4 regions of the Variovorax sp. 38R genome follow, and region 4 is predicted to be linked to each of the others. Evidence: predicted binding sites of a transcription regulator. Region 4 holds the regulator's gene; each other region holds the start of a gene.

Region 1 (4,059 bases), 1.3 Mb from region 4:
TGGGGATGCCGTGCGCCTGGCCCAGCCACAGCACGTGGCGGTAGGTCCAGCTGCGCTTGGAAGGAATCTCGGCCGGGCCGAGCTGGCCGTGGTGCTTGAGCAGCGCGCCCAGCAGCACGGGCTTGTAGGCCACGCTCACGCTCAGGCCTTCGAGCGCCTCGGGCAGGTGCTCGAACGCGAGGTGCGCGTAGGGCGAAATGAAGTCGAGATAAAAGTCGATGTGCTTCATGCGTCGGTGTCTCCGGGGGTGGTTTCGGGCACGCGCCAGATGCCCGCCTGGGCGCGCAGTTCGATCGCGCGCCACACCTGGCGCCGCGTGTCGTCTTCCATCTTGCTCCAGCCGGCGATCTCGGGAATGGTGCGCAGGCACCCTTCGCAGAAGCCGCTCAGGCGGTCCATGCGGCACACCGACGAGCACGGCGACGGCACCTCGCCCTCCATGCGCTGCACGGCGGTGGCGCGGTCGGCGAGCGCGTGCGCTTCGTCGAAGTTCACACCACGTCGGCCACCGGCGCGCCGGTGAGCTTCTCTAAATCGTTCGGGTGCAGCTGGAACACGGCATGCGGGTGGCCCGCAGCGGCCCAGATTTCCTCGAAGCGGAACAGCTCGCGGTCGATCAGCACCACGGGTTTCGTCACATGGCCCACCGGCGACACGCCGCCGATGGTGAAGCCGGTGCGCGCCTTCACGAAGTCGGCGTCGGCGCGGCCGGTCTTGCCGACGATGGCATCGACCTTTTTCTCGTCGACGCGCTTGTCGCCCGAGGTGATGACCAGCACCGCCGCTTCGTCGCTCTTGCGGCGGAAGATGATGCTCTTGGCGATCTGCCCGACCGAGATGCCGAGCGCGTCGGCAGCCTGCTGCGCGGTGCGGCAGGCGTCGTCGAGCATGCGGGGCGCATGGGGGTGGCCGGCGTCCTGCAGCACGCGGGAGACGCGCTGGACACCTTCAGGGAGGGAATGGAGTTCGGAGCCGCACATGGCAAGAGTTCTTCGAGGTTCGTGGGGGCGTTCGCCCTGCGTTGCAAGGCCCCGAGCATACGGAAAAGCCCCGCGCACCGACGCCACCGCCTCCGCTCACCCTTCAAGCCCGGCGCACCAATGCGGAGAGCGCCGGCGCACGACGCCCGTGCGTTCCGCGCCGCGCCCGGTCCGCTTTCGGTGCGCCATCGGCCGATGAGGCCCGCCACACGGGCTTTCGAGCGCGGCACGCTTATTGCTGAACACGGTTGCGACCCACCGGCCTCTGCGGCGGGTTCGCAGTGCCTCCGCTAACGACGGCGGGGTTCAAGCGCACCGATGGCCGCCCGCCGCCGGTTCGTCTGCTCCAACCCATTTCGCATCCGTTCCGTCGCGGGGGCCCCAACGACGCTGTCTGTTCGACAGCGGCTGAGGGGGCGCCTTCCAGGGCCGGTTGCGTGCAGGACCCCCAATGAAGATCGCAGTCATCGGCCACGGCATGGTCGGCCACAAATTCCTCGAGCAACTCCACACGCTCGGCCTTCCCGGCGCACAGGTCACCGTGCTGTGCGAAGAGCCGCGCCCGGCTTACGACCGGGTGCACCTGTCCGAATATTTCTCCGGCAAGACGGCCGACGACCTGTCGCTGGTCGAGTCCGGCTTCTTCGAGCGCAGCGGCTTCACGCTGCGCCTGGCGGCCCGCGCGGCGGCCATCGAGCGGCGCAACAACACCGTCACCACGGCCGACGGCGAGGTGATCGCCTACGACAAGCTGGTGCTGGCCACCGGCTCCAACCCCTTCGTGCCGGCCGTGCCGGGCCGCGACCGGCCGAACTGCTTTGTCTACCGCACCATCGAGGACCTGGACGCCATGAAGGCCTGCGGCGCCAAGTCGCGCAGCGGCGTGGTGGTGGGCGGCGGCCTGCTGGGCCTGGAATGCGCCAAGGCGCTGCGCGACATGGGCCTGGAAACACACGTGGTCGAGTTCGCGCCGCGCCTCATGGCCGTGCAGGTCGACGAAGGCGGCGGCCGTGCATTGCGCGGCAGCATCGAAGCGCTGGGCCTTCATGTGCACACCGGCCGCAACACGGTGGAGATCGTCGACGGCGCGAGCGCACGGCACCGCATGGTGTTCGCCGACGGCACGCACCTGGAGACCGACATGATCGTGTTCTCCGCCGGCATCCGCCCGCGCGACGAACTGGCGCGCCAGAGCCTGCTGGCCGTGGGCCCGCGCGGCGGCGTGGCGATCGACAGCCACTGCCGCACCAGCGACCGCAACGTCTACGCCATCGGCGAATGCGCCTCGTGGAACGAACAGACCTTCGGCCTCGTCGCGCCGGGCTACGACATGGCCCGCGTGGCCGCCCGCCACATCGCCGGCCAGGACGACGCCGCCTTCACCGGCGCCGACCTGAGCACCAAGCTCAAGCTGATGGGCGTCGACGTCGCCAGCATCGGCGACGCGCACGGCAAGACACCGAAGTCGCGCGCCTACCAATACATCGACGAGCGCAAGCAGGTCTACAAGAAGATCGTCGTCAGCGAAGACGGCAAGCAGCTCTTGGGCGCGGTGCTGGTCGGCGACGCCAGCGAGTACGGCACGCTGCTGCAGCTGGCGCTCAACGGCATCGCGCTGCCCGACGAGCCCGAGTTCCTCATCCTGCCGTCCAGCGACGGCAAGGCCAAGCCGGGCCTGGGCGTCGAGGCCCTGCCCGACAGCGCGCAGATCTGCTCGTGCAACAGCGTCACCAAAGGCCAGATCTGCGAGGCCGTGGGCCAGGGCGCGTGCACGCCCGCCGAGATGAAGGCCTGCACCCAGGCCGGCGCCACCTGCGGCGGCTGCGTGCCGCTGGTCACGCAGGTCATGAAGATGGAAATGGCCAAGCGCGGCATGGCCGTGAACAACCACCTGTGCGAGCACTTCCCCTACTCGCGCCAGGAGCTGTACCACCTCATCCGCGTGGGCGAGATCCGCAGCTTCGCCGACCTGCTCACGAAGCACGGCAAGGGCCTGGGCTGCGACATCTGCAAGCCGACCGCCGCGAGCATCTTCGCCTCGTGCTGGAACGAGTTCGTGCTCAAGAAAGACCTGGCCGGCCTGCAGGACAGCAACGACTACTTCCTGGGCAACATCCAGAAGGACGGCACCTACTCCGTGGTGCCGCGCATGCCCGGCGGCGAGGTCACGCCCGACGGGCTGATCGCCGTGGGCCAGGTGGCCAAGAAGTACGGCCTGTACACCAAGATCACCGGCGGTGCGCGCGTGGACATGTTCGGCGCGCGCGTCGAGCAGTTGCCGTCCATCTGGGAAGAACTCATCGCCGCCGGCTTCGAGTCGGGCCATGCCTACGGCAAGTCGCTGCGCACGGTGAAGAGCTGCGTGGGCTCCACCTGGTGCCGCTACGGCGTGGACGACAGCGTCGGCCTGGCCGTCGAACTGGAGAACCGCTACAAAGGCCTGCGCGCGCCGCACAAGATCAAGTTCGGCGTGTCGGGCTGCACCCGCGAATGCGCCGAGGCGCAGGGCAAGGACGTCGGCATCATCGCCACCGACAAGGGCTGGAACCTCTACGTGTGTGGCAACGGCGGCATGAAGCCGCGCCACGCCGAGCTGCTGGCGAGCGACCTCACCAAGGCCGACCTGATCCGCATGATCGACCGCTTCCTGATGTTCTACGTGCGCACGGCCGACCGCCTGCAGCGCACCAGCACCTGGCGCGAGAACCTCGAAGGCGGCCTCGACTACCTCAAGGGCGTGCTGCTGCAGGACACGCTGGGCCTGGGCGCCGAACTCGAGACGCAGATGCAGCACGTGGTCGACACCTACCAGTGCGAATGGAAGACCGCCGTGACCGACCCCGCCACGCGCCAGCGCTTCCGCTCCTTCGTGAACAGCGAGAAGCCCGACGAGCACATCGTCTTCGTGCAGGAGCGCGGCCAGAACCGCCCCGCACGCCCCGAAGAGCGCCGCGAAACCAGCGCCGCCTGAGCGACCGACAACGAAGGAAACCCCATGACCACAGACACCCTGACCTGGACCGCCGTGTGCGCCGCCGGCGACATCCTCCCCGACACCGGCGTGTGCGCGCTGGTCGAC
Region 2 (4,059 bases), 270 kb from region 4:
AGGGTGCGCCGCTGCGCAGCGCGCGGTGCGTGCTGCGCGCCGACCAGCCCAGCCGCGCGGCTGCCTGTTGCAGCAGTTGGCGCGCGGCGCTGTCGAGCACCGCGTGCGTGTCGATCGCGCGGCCCTGCAGCGCCTGGTTCGCATGGCCCTGGCGTTGCAGCGCGCGTTCGCGTGCGCTCACCACACGCGCACGGATGCTGTCGGTCGATTCGCCGGCCGGCGCATCGAGCAGCTGCGGGGCCGACACGGCCGCCACTTCGATGTGCAGGTCGATGCGGTCCAGCAGCGGGCCGCTGAGCTTGCTCTGGTAGCGCGCGACGCGCTCGGGCGTGCAGCGGCAGGGCCTCAGCGTGGAGCCGAGGTAACCGCACGGGCAGGGGTTCATGGCGGCGATGAGCTGGAAGCGCGCCGGAAACTCCGCGCGCCGGGCGGCGCGGGTGATCGTGATGGTGCCGGTCTCCAGCGGCTCGCGCAGCGCTTCGAGGGCGGCGCGCGTGAACTCGGGGAACTCGTCCAAAAACAGAACGCCGTGGTGCGCGCGCGAGATCTCGCCCGGCCGCGGCGGCGAGCCGCCGCCCACCAGCGCCACCGCGCTCGCCGTGTGGTGCGGCGTGGCCGTCGGGCGGCTCATCCAGCGCTCGGGCGCCAGCCGGCCGTCGAGGCTGGCGATGGCCGCGCTTTCCAGCGCCTCGTCCACGTTCATCGGCGGCAGCAGGCCGGCGAAGCGGTGCGCCAGCATCGACTTGCCCGAGCCCGGCTCGCCCACCATCAAGAGGCTGTGGCCACCGGCTGCGGCGATTTCGAGCGCGCGCTTGGCGCCGGTGTGGCCCTTGACGTCGGCCAGGTCGGCATAGCGTGGGGCGCCGTCGCCGGGCGCGGCGCGCACGCGGGCCCAGCCGTCGTCGCTCGCATCGACGGGCCCGCCGCCGCCGGCGACGAACTGCCGCACCACGTCGAGCAGGTGCTTGGCCCCGTACACCTCGGCGCCGGGCACCAGCGCGGCCTCGTGGGCGCTGTCCATGGGCAGCACCAGCCGCACGGCGGTGCCGTGCGTGTAGGTGGCGACGGCCATCGCGAGCGCGCCGCGCACGGGACGCAGCTCGCCCGACAGCGACAGTTCGCCGGCGAACTCGTGGCCGGCCAGCCGGTGGTTCTCGATCTGCCCGCTGGCCGCGAGGATGCCCAGGGCGATGGGCAGGTCGAAGCGGCCCGAGTCCTTCGGCAGATCGGCGGGCGCGAGGTTCACCACGATCTTCTTGTTCGTCGGAAATTCGAGCCCGGCGTTCTGGATCGCCGAGCGCACGCGTTCGCGCGCTTCCTTGACCTCGGTCTCGGCCAGCCCGACCAACGTGAAGCTCGGCAGGCCGTTCGCCAGATGCACCTCGACCGTGACGGCGGCGGCTTCCAGGCCGAGCAAGGCGCGGCTTTGCACCAAAGACAGACTCATTTTTCTCCCTCTCCCCAAGTTGGTGCGCTTGCGACATGCAAGCCCAAGACCGTGCAGCGTGCAAGCGTGTGCAACTGCCGGAAACAGGGCTTGTAACGATTTGGGGCTCACTGCCGGGCATCGCCGCCCTCTGGCCGGGGCGGTATTTGCGCACTTTGGCACGCTCCCTGCTTTGAGGGTGCTCAGGTCCAACAACACACTTGCGAGGAGTTCCCTGATGACGCACCGTACCGCCGCCCAGGCGTTGATCGTTCTGGCCACCGCACTGACCGCCTCCGGCGCCGCCATGGCCCAGGCCGCCGACGCCGCCGCACCGGCGCCCGCGCCCCTGCTCACGGGCAATGTCACCCTGACCACGAACTACAAGTTCCGCGGCCAGGACCAGGACATGATCGGCAAGAACGACTACGCCAAGACCAAGGGCTTCAAGCCCGCCATCCAGGGCGGCTTCGACTACGCCTTCGGCGACAGCGGCTTCTACGTCGGCAACTGGAACTCCAGCGTCAACTGGCTCAAGGGCAACAGCATCGAGAGCGACCTGTACGGCGGCTACAAGTTCAAGGCCGGCCCGGTCGACATGGACGTCGGTGCGCTCACCTACATCTACCCGGGCAACTCGGTGGGCAACACCACCGAGCTCTACGTGGGTGCCACCTACGCCAACGAGAGCTTCGGCTCGTTCACGGCCAAGTACTCGCACACCGTGTCCAAGGACTACTTCGGCTACGCCGGCGCCAAGACGGGCTCGGGCCTGAAGGGCCGCAACACCGGCTACCTGAACCTGGCCTACAGCAAGGAGATCGTGCCCAAGGTCACGCTCAAGGCTGCCGTCGGCTTCACCAACATGTCGAGCGACATCCGCAGCCTGGGCTACAAGAGCTACGTCGACTACAACGTCGGCGCGACCTACGACTTCGGCAGCGGCCTGACGCTCACGGGTTCGGTGCAGGGCGCCAACAAGAAGTCCAACTACCAGGTCGTGGCCTACCCGGGCATCGACATCCCCGACTTCGGTACCTTCGGCACCACCTACTACTCGCCCAACAAGGCGCGCTTCATCCTCACGCTGACGAAGACGCTGTAATCGACACAACAACCAGGCGCGGCCCACGTTGCCGCGCCGCCTTTCATCCATCCAGAAGGAGCAACTCATCATGAAGCTGGTCACAGCCATCATCAAACCGTTCAAGCTCGACGAGGTGCGTGAAGCACTCTCGGCCATCGGCGTGCAGGGGATCACCGTCACGGAAGTGAAGGGCTTCGGTCGCCAGAAGGGCCACACCGAGCTGTACCGCGGTGCCGAGTACGTGGTCGACTTCCTGCCCAAGGTGAAGATCGAGGCGGCCATCTCCGACGAGCTGGTCGATCGCGTGATCGAGGCGGTCGAGGGGGCCGCGCGCACCGGGAAGATCGGCGACGGCAAGATCTTTGTCTACAACCTCGAGCAGGTCGTGCGCATCCGCACCGGCGAAACGGGCCGCGAAGCCCTCTGACCGATTCCTGGCCCGAAAGAACAACGACCATGAAAAAACTTCTTGTCTCTCTTGCGCTCGGTTTGAGCGTCTTCGTCGCCGGCACTTCGGCGATGGCCCAGGCACCCGCCGCTACCGCTGAGGCACCCGCTGCATCGGCACCTGCCGCGCCTGCGGCCGCCGCACCGGCACCTGCCGCTGCTGCAGCGCCCGCTGCCGCAGAGGCCGCACCTGCCGCACCGGCTGCCGCACCCGCGCCCAAGGTCGACTCCGGCGACACCGCCTGGATGCTCACCTCGACGCTGCTCGTGATCCTGATGACCATCCCTGGCCTGGCGCTGTTCTACGGCGGCCTGGGCCGCTCCAAGAACATGCTGTCGGTGCTGATGCAGGTCTTCGTGATCTTCTCGCTCATCAGCATCCTGTGGGCCATCTATGGCTACAGCCTGGCGTTCACGGGCGACGGCAATTTCTTCGGAAGCTTCGACAAGATCTTCATGAAGGGCATCACGCAGGAGACCTTCGGCGCGCTGACCACGATTCCCGAATACGTGTTCGTCGCCTTCCAGGGCACCTTCGCGGCCATCACCGTGGCGCTGATCGTCGGCGCCTTCGCAGAGCGTGCCAAGTTCTCGGCCGTGCTGCTGTTCTCGGTGATCTGGTTCACCTTCAGCTACGTGCCCATGGCCCATATCGTGTGGGGCGGCGGCCTGCTGGGCAAGGACGGCGCGCTCGACTTCGCGGGCGGCACCGTGGTGCACATCAACGCCGGTATCGCCGGCCTGGTCGGTGCCTACATGATCGGCAAGCGCGTCGGCTACGGCAAGGAAGCGTTCACGCCGCACTCGCTCACGCTCACCATGGTCGGCGCTTCGCTGCTGTGGGTCGGCTGGTTCGGCTTCAACGCGGGTTCGGCAGGTGCTGCCAACGCCGCTGCGGGTCTGGCCTTCATCAACACGGTGCTCGCCACCGCTGCCGCGGCCCTGTCGTGGATCCTGGGTGAAAGCCTGCACAAGGGCAAGGCCTCGATGCTAGGCGCTGCGTCCGGTGCCGTGGCCGGCCTCGTGGCCGTCACGCCCGCCGCTGGTTTCGTCGGCCCGATGGGTTCGATCGTGCTGGGCCTGCTGGCCGGCCTGGTCT
Region 3 (4,059 bases), 690 kb from region 4:
CGCGCGCTACGAAGGCGAGCACGCGTCGCCCGGGCACTACGAGTCGCTGGCGCTGGCGGTGTACCGCCTGGCGAACGGCTCGCCGCCGGTGCGGCCGGCGCTCGTGGCCGGCGATGGCAACTTTCCGCGCCTCCAGGCGCTGGTGCTCGGTTCGTTGCGCATCCCGGTCGACCAGAGCGCGAGCCTGCAGGTGCCGTTCCGCGGCCCCGGCGGTCCGCGTGCCGGGTCGTTCCGCTACGTGGCCGCTGCCGACGTGCTCGAAGGCCGCCTGGCGCCGGGCGAGCTCAAGGGCAAGATCGTGCTGCTCGGCGCCACCGCGCCCGGCCTGCAGGACCTGCGCGCCACCCCGGTCGGCGCCGCGTTCCCAGGCGTCGAAGTGCACGCCAACATCGTCTCCGGCTTGCTTGATCAGCGCCTGCTGGCCGTGCCCGACTACGCGCCGGGCTACGAAGTGCTGACCGTGCTGGCGGCGGGGCTGCTGCTCGCGTTCGGGCTGTCGCTGCTGTCCGCATCACGCGCCGTGCTGCTCGGCGTGGGCGTGGTCGCTGCGCTGGTCGGCCTCAACACCTGGCTCTACATCGGCCACAGCCTCGTGCTCCCGCTGGCATCGGCGCTCTTCATGGCGGCGCTGGCTTTCGCGCTCAACATGAGCTGGGGCTACTTCGTCGAATCGCGCGCGCGGCGCGGGCTGGTGCGGCTCTTCGGCACCTACGTGCCGCCGCAGCTGGTCGACGAAATGCTCGTGCGCCCCGGCCGCTACAGCATGCGCGCCGAGAGCAAGGAGATGACCGTGATGTTCTGCGACATGCGCGACTTCACCCGGTTGTCCGAGCAGATGGCACCGGCCGAATTGCAGGCCTTCCTGAACACCGTCTTCAGCCGGCTCACCGAGGTGATCAGCGCGCACCGCGGCACCGTCGACAAATACATGGGCGACTGCGTCATGGCTTTCTGGGGCGCGCCGATCGACACCCCCGACCACGCCGCGCTCGCCGTGCAGGCCGCGCTCGACATGGCCACCGCCGTGCACGACATCAACCGCCAGCACCGCGCGAGCGGCCGTCCCGAAATCAGCGCCGGCATTGGTCTGAACAGCGGCCTCATGAGCGTCGGCGACATGGGCTCCACCGCGCGCCGCAGCTATACCGTCGTCGGCGACGCGGTCAATCTCGCGGCGCGGCTGGAGGGCTTGAGTGGACACTACGGCGTCGAGATCGTGGCCAGCGGCGCGACCCGCGAGGCGGCGCCCGGCTTCATCTGGCAGGAACTCGACAGCGTGCGCGTCAAGGGCAAGGCCCAGGCCGTCGCCATCTACACCCCGCTTTCGGCGCAGGCCGGCGCCGAGGCGCAGGACACGACGCGGCAGCAGCTCGACCGCTGGAACCAGGTGCTCGCTGCCTACCGCCGCCAGGATTGGGCGCTGGGCCGAAACTTGCTGGCTCCCCTGCTCGCCGCGGATGCCAAAAAAGTCCTTTACCAGCTCTATGCCCAGCGTTTAGCCTCGATGGCGCTACGCCCGCAAGACCCGGACTGGGACGGCGCCACCCGGTTCGACACCAAATGACGACAGACGCAACCAAGGGGTCTTCCACAATGCAGGTACGCGTGCTGGGTTGCTCGGGCGCCATCGCCAAGGACTGCCGCACCACCTCGTTCCTGGTCGATGCGGACCTGCTCGTGGACGCCGGCACGGGCGTCGGCGATCTCACCCTCGACGAGATGGCCGCCATCGACGACGTGGTGCTCACCCACTCGCACCTCGACCACATCGCCGCCCTGCCCCTGATGCTTGACGCCGTCGGCAGCCGCCGCACCCGGCCGTTGCGCGTGCACGCCCTGGCAGCCACCATCGACGCGCTGCGGGCACACGTGTTCAACAACGTCATCTGGCCGAATTTCGAACGCATTCCCAGCCCCGAATCGCCGTTCGTGAGCTTTCACGAGATCGCGGTCGGGCAACGCCTCGCGCTGGGCAGCGACGCCCCCAAGCTGATCGAGGTGCTGCCGGCGGTCCACACCGTGCCGGCCTGCGGCTTCGCCATCCGCCGGGCCGAAGGCGGCGCCCACTGGGTCTTCAGCGGCGACACCGAGCGCAACCCGCCTTTCTGGGAGCGCATCAACGCCATCGACGTGGCGATGCTGGTCATCGAGACGGCTTTCAGCTCCCGCGAAGAGGCTTTGGCCGAACGCAGCCTGCACCTGTCACCGGTGGCGCTGGCGCACGAGCTGGCGCAGATCGACCCGGGCAAGCAATACCCGATCTACATCACCCACACCAAGCCGGCGGAGACCGAAGAAATCATGAGCCAGATCGAGATGCTGGCGGGGCGGGAAGTGGCAGGGCTGGCGCAGCGGGATATCCGCTGGCTCAAGGCGAACGGGGTGCTGACCTTTTGATCGGGCCCGGTCGGGCATGACAAATTTGTCGACACAATTGGCATCTGAGTGCGAGTTGTGTCACATCATGTAACTATCTTGTGACCAAAGTCGGCCCAAAAGAGGGCTGCAGGGCGGGGAAGCCGGGTGGCACGGATGCTGCGGAAGTTATCCCGCTCCGGGCTGGTTCCCGGGCTCTACAAACCAACCTGGAGTTAATCGAATGAACCGTCGTTCTATCGCACGCAATGTGCAAAAGGGTTTCACCCTGATCGAATTGATGATCGTTGTGGCGATCATTGGTATCTTGGCTGCTGTTGCGCTGCCGGCGTATCAGGATTACGTCGCACGCGCCCAAGTGACAGAAGCAATCTCCTTGGCAGAAGGCCAGCGGATCGCTGTGACGGAGAAGTTCACGCAAGACGCGACCTGTGCCACCAACACCGACGCGGCCACAGCCAAAGCGTCTAGCATGGCCGTCGATACGGACATCAAGGGCAAGTATGTGCTGAAGACGACTGCGGGCGGCACCGCTGCTGCTGGCGGCGGCTGCACCATCGTTGCAACGATGCAAGGCTCTGGCGTTGCCACCCCCCTGATTTCCAAGACCCTCACGCTGACCCTGAGCAATGCCGACACGGGTTCGTTCGTGTGGACATGCACCTCCAACATTCTTCAGAAGTACGTCCCCAAGACCTGCACTGGCGCGTAATTCTTGCGCTAGCTGGAAGCCGCCTTCGGGCGGCTTTTTTGCGTCTGCTGATCTGTCCTGCTCAAGATTGACACCTTTCCCTCAAAGGAAAGTCAACGGGAGAGAAAGGCGAGTTCACGGCACAAGAGCGCTACAGCATCCGGAGCGCTCGACGGCACTGGTGTGGCTGCGCAAGCATGCTCGGTGTTCGGCATCATCCGAAAAAACGGGGAAAGACGAGTCGGACTCCAATTTCCAACAGCGTCATTTGCCGATGCAAGGGGCTCGGCTCGTTTCGGCTCGTTGACACGTAGGCGCTCATCGACAGCGCGGTCTTCTGCCGTCGATTCCGAATTCGCCCGATGCGCGCCTGCACGCCTCCTCCCACGAAGCCGGCCCTGCACTAACACCGCCGCAGAAACACTTGAACACCCCGATCCGCCAGATCCGAAAAGGCCCGTCTGACGCTGACGGCGTGGCACGGCGGCATCGGAACCTACTGCTAGGCCCATGCGCAAGAACGGCTGCCGATGGAAGACAACCTAGGTCGCACGCAGGCAATGAACGTTCGCACTGGACGAACTGGTGTGCGCCGCCAGCGAACTGCTGCATGCGCACGGCGGCAACGGCGATGAACGACTCAAGGCGCTGTTCGCCGCGTAATTTTCCACAAGCTCGCCACGGCCCTGCACCCGACTGCGAAACCGACGCGTAGCAGCGCGACGTCAAGGCGGCGCTGATCCAGAAGACGAACCAAGCCTATGCCGCCAATGACCTGCACGCGTTGCTGGAGTTGCAACAACAGATCGAGAAAATGGATGCCAGCTACATCGCGAGCGCCTGGAGATCGGGGTGTCGAGATGCGGTTCTGCGTCGACCACGGGCTTACGCCCGGGCAACACCATCAACCCGCGCAAGTTGGCCAACTGCTTGAGCAGAGCCACCGGCAGTTGCGTTGGCTCACGCAGCGGGCAGCGCTGCGTGAACCGGTG
Region 4 (4,059 bases):
CCTTTATGACATTGCCCTCCATCCCCACATTCCCCACCCTTCGTCGCCTCGGCCGCCTGGCTTTCGGCGCGCTGGTGCTGGCCGGAGCCGCCTCCGGCGCCCTGGCTGAAACCGCCGACCGCACCAAGCCGATGAACATCGAGTCCGACTCGATGCGCTACGACGACCTGAAACAGACCAGCGTGTTCACCGGCAACGTGCTGGTCACGAAGGGCACGATCATCATCCGCGGTGCGCGGCTGGACGTGCGCCAGGACGCCGAGGGCTACCAGTACGGCGTGGTCACGGCGGCGCCCGGCAAGCTGGCCTATTACAAGCAGAAGCGCAACGCCGGCGACGAGTGGATCGAGGGCGAGTCGGAAGTCATCGAGTACGACAGCCGCGCCGACAACGTCAAGTTCATCCGCCGCGCCGTCATGCGCCGGCTGGTGGGCGCCACGGCCAACGACGAGAGCAGCGGTGCGCTGATCGTCTACGACCAGAGCAACGACACCTACACCGTCAACGGCTCCCTCGTGCCGCCGAACGCCGGCGTCTCGGGGGGCAGCGGTGGCCGCGTGAAGGCCATCCTCACGCCGAAGGCCGCCGCGGCCCCGGCGGCGGGCGGCTCCGCACCGGCAGCCGGCGGCAAGAAGCCCGCCGCTCCGGCACCCACCCCCGCGCCCGGCGCCGGGCTGCGCCCGAGCACCACGCTGGGCGGCAGCACCGATGGGGAAGGGCGCAAGTGATCGAAACCGCAGGAACCCAGACGACCGCCGACGGCGTCCCCGGCAGCCGCCTCGTGGCGCGCGGCCTCAAGAAGAGCTACGGCAGCCGCACGGTCGTGAAAGACGTTTCGCTCGATGTGCAGAAGGGTGAGGTCGTCGGACTGCTCGGCCCCAACGGCGCGGGCAAGACCACCTCGTTCTACATGATCGTCGGGCTGGTGCGCGCCGATGCCGGCGAGATCACCATCGACGGCGAGCCCATCGCCCACATGCCCATTCACCGCCGCGCGCGCATGGGCCTGAGCTACCTGCCGCAGGAAGCCTCGATCTTCCGCAAGCTCACGGTCGAGGAAAACGTGCGTGCCGTGCTCGAGCTGCAGCGCGAGCCCGACGCCAACGGCCGCATGGTGCCGTTGTCGAAGCAGGCCACCGAAGAGCGACTGGCCGACCTGCTGTCCGACCTGCGCGTCGATCACCTGCGCGATTCGCCCGCGCTCGCGCTGTCGGGCGGCGAGCGCCGCCGCGTCGAAATTGCACGCGCGCTGGCCACGCAACCGCGCTTCATCCTGCTGGACGAGCCCTTCGCCGGCATCGACCCGATCGCCGTGATCGAGATCCAGCGGATCATCAGTTTCCTGAAAGAGCGCGGCATCGGCGTGCTCATCACCGACCACAACGTGCGTGAAACGCTGGGCATCTGCGATCACGCGTTCATCATCAGCGACGGGCACGTGCTGGCACAAGGCACACCCTCGGAGATCGTCGACAACGCCGAGGTACGCAGGGTGTACCTGGGCGAGCACTTCCGCATGTAAGGGAGGGGCGCGTCTCCATGAAGCAAGGGCTGTCCCTTCGCGTCTCGCAGCATCTGGCGCTCACGCCGCAGCTGCAGCAGTCCATTCGCCTGCTCCAACTCTCCACGCTCGAACTGAGCCAGGAGGTGGAGCAGATGCTGGACGAGAACCCGTTCCTCGAACGCACCGCGGAAGAAGCGGCGCGCGAGGAATTCGGGCTCGATGCTGTCGACACGCCCGTGCCGCGCGACGACGGTGGTGACAGCGGCGAGGGCGATTTCGCGCCGTCCGCCCCCAGTGCCTCCACCGCTTCCAGCGAAGCGACCACGTCCACACCGGAATCCGACGGCCCCGCCGCCGAGATCACCGAGCGCGAGCCCGACTGGGAAGGCGACGGCACCGTCGAGATGGCGCCCGACGACAGCGAGTGGGGCAGCGACGCGCCCGCACGCCAGAACAACCTCGGCGATGACGAGCGCGCCGACGCCACCGAACTCGCGCGCAGCCAGGAGTCGCTGCAATCGTTCCTGCACCGCCAGGCGCTGACCCTGCGGCTCAACGAAAACGACTGCGCCGCGCTGCGCTTTTTGATCGAATCGCTCAACGACGACGGCTACCTCGAAGACTCGCTGCCCGCATTGGCCTCGGGCCTGGCGGGCGACGACAACGACCAGTTCGACGACCTCGTGCACCACTTTCAGGTGGCGCTCGGCCTGCTGCAGAGTCTGGAGCCCGTCGGTGTCGGCGCGCGCGACCTCGGCGAATGCCTGAGCATCCAGCTGAAGGCGCTCGCGAACGAAGACGAGACCGAGGCCGAAGCGCTCGTGCGCAAGACCGCCATCGCGATCTGCAAGCAGCCGATGGAGCTGCTCGCGCGGCGCGACTTCAAGCGCCTGGCCACGCTCACGCGCACGAACGAAGAGCTGGTGCGCTCGGCGCTGCAGATCATTGCGCGCCTGGAGCCCAAGCCGGGCCGCCGTTTTGTCGACGTCGAACGCAACATCGTCGTGCCCGACGTGATCGTCACCAAGACGGGCCGCGGCACCAACATCAAGTTCCGCGTCATGCTGAACCCCGAGGTCATGCCGCGCCTGCGCGTGCACGACATCTACGCCGGTGCGCTCAAGGCGCACAAGGGCGAGGGCAGCCAGGCGCTGTCGCAGCGGCTGCAGGAGGCGCGCTGGTTCATCAAGAACATCCAGCAGCGCTTCGACACCATCCTGCGCGTGAGCAACGCCATCGTCGAACGGCAGAAGAGCTACTTCGTGCACGGCGAACTCGCGATGCGCCCGCTGGTGCTGCGCGAGATCGCCGACGAGCTGGGCCTGCACGAATCGACCATCTCGCGCGTGACCACCGCCAAGTACATGTCGACGCCCTTCGGCACCGTCGAGCTCAAGTACTTCTTCGGTTCGGCGCTGGGCACCGAGACCGGCGGCAACGCGTCGAGCACAGCAGTGCGCGCGCTCATCAAGCAGTTCGTGAGCTCCGAGAGCATCAAGAAGCCGCTGTCCGACAGCCAGATTTCCGAGATGCTGAAAGAGCAGGGCATCGAGTGCGCGCGCCGCACCGTGGCCAAGTACCGCGAAGCGCTGCGCATCGCGCCCGCCAACCTGCGCAAGGCCCTGTAGAAAGCCGACGATGACCCGTCGCCTGCTGTCGCGCTGTGGGCATTGGGTTTTCGTCATCGCGGCGGCGTTGCTGTTCACCGGCTGCGCCACGCTGCCCGACGAAGCACCGCGCGCACCCACCCAGGCCATCGCCGTCTCGGCCGACACTGCGCTCGGCAAGATCGCGCTGGCCTCGCAGCCCGACCCCGACCTCAGCGGCTTTCGCCTCATGCCCGGTGGCGACTTCGCCTTCGACACGCGGCTGCAGCTCGCGCGCCGCGCGCAGCGCACGCTCGACGTGCAGTACTACCAGATCGAGAACGACGAGACCGGTCGCTACCTGCTGCGCACCCTGCGCGACGCCGCCCAGCGCGGCGTGCGCGTGCGCCTGTTGATGGACGACCTGTACACGTCCGGCGAAGACGAGCTGCTGCTCGGCCTGGCCGCCACGCCGAACGTGGAGCTGCGCCTGTTCAACCCGTTCCCGGCCGGGCGCGGCAGCCTGCTCAAGCGCTTCACCGCGTCGCTGTTCGACTTCAGCCGCGTCAATCGCCGCATGCACAACAAGCTCTTCATCGCCGACGGCGCGATGGCGGTGGCGGGCGGGCGCAACATCGGCAACCAGTACTTCCGGCGCACCTCGGGCCAGAACTTCATCGATCTCGACACCTTCGTCACGGGCGCATTGATCCCGCGCCTGGGCGTGCTGTTCGACCAGTACTGGAACAGCCCGCACGTGCGCCCGATCGGCTCCGTCGTGCGCACCGACCTGCCGCGCGAAGAACTGCAGCGCCGCTTCGACGCCGCCACCGGCCCCGACACCACACCCCCGCCGCCCAAGCCCGCGCCCAACGACCTGCTCGGCTACAGCCCGGTGGCCGACGACCTTGATGCCGGCAAGCTCGGCCTGATCTGGACCACCGCCGAGGCGTACGCCGATTCGCCCGA

Evidence for each region. The regulator sigma-54, encoded in region 4, starts transcription at its own class of promoters, with help from an activator protein. The targets are predictions, from matches to a motif close to TGGCANGNAANCTGCTTT.
Region 1: nirB (nitrite reductase large subunit NirB) is a predicted target of sigma-54. The motif match lies at 1,205-1,222, and genes of this name have one in related genera.
Region 2: IG196_RS00145 (TorF family putative porin) is a predicted target of sigma-54. The motif match lies at 1,604-1,621, and genes of this name have one in related genera.
Region 3: IG196_RS30110 (pilin) is a predicted target of sigma-54. The motif match lies at 2,525-2,542, and genes of this name have one in related genera.

What each region holds. Positions count from the first base shown of each region.
Region 1 covers NZ_CP062121.1:5,860,010-5,864,068, forward strand. The annotation lists gene IG196_RS27150 (2-hydroxychromene-2-carboxylate isomerase) at 1-229, opposite strand, end outside; gene IG196_RS27155 (DUF1289 domain-containing protein) at 226-495, opposite strand; gene IG196_RS27160 (YbaK/EbsC family protein) at 492-980, opposite strand; gene nirB (nitrite reductase large subunit NirB) at 1,432-3,951, shown strand; gene nirD (nitrite reductase small subunit NirD) at 3,976-4,059, shown strand, end outside.
Region 2 covers NZ_CP062121.1:37,035-41,093, forward strand. The annotation lists gene IG196_RS00140 (YifB family Mg chelatase-like AAA ATPase) at 1-1,447, opposite strand, end outside; gene IG196_RS00145 (TorF family putative porin) at 1,665-2,531, shown strand; gene glnK (P-II family nitrogen regulator) at 2,602-2,940, shown strand; gene IG196_RS00155 (ammonium transporter) at 2,970-4,059, shown strand, end outside.
Region 3 covers NZ_CP062121.1:6,484,765-6,488,823, reverse strand. The annotation lists gene IG196_RS30120 (CHASE2 domain-containing protein) at 1-1,564, shown strand, start outside; gene IG196_RS30115 (3',5'-cyclic-nucleotide phosphodiesterase) at 1,594-2,397, shown strand; gene IG196_RS30110 (pilin) at 2,600-3,088, shown strand.
Region 4 covers NZ_CP062121.1:304,676-308,734, forward strand. The annotation lists gene lptA (lipopolysaccharide transport periplasmic protein LptA) at 6-728, shown strand; gene lptB (LPS export ABC transporter ATP-binding protein) at 725-1,522, shown strand; gene rpoN (RNA polymerase factor sigma-54) at 1,540-3,132, shown strand; gene IG196_RS01350 (phospholipase D family protein) at 3,143-4,059, shown strand, end outside.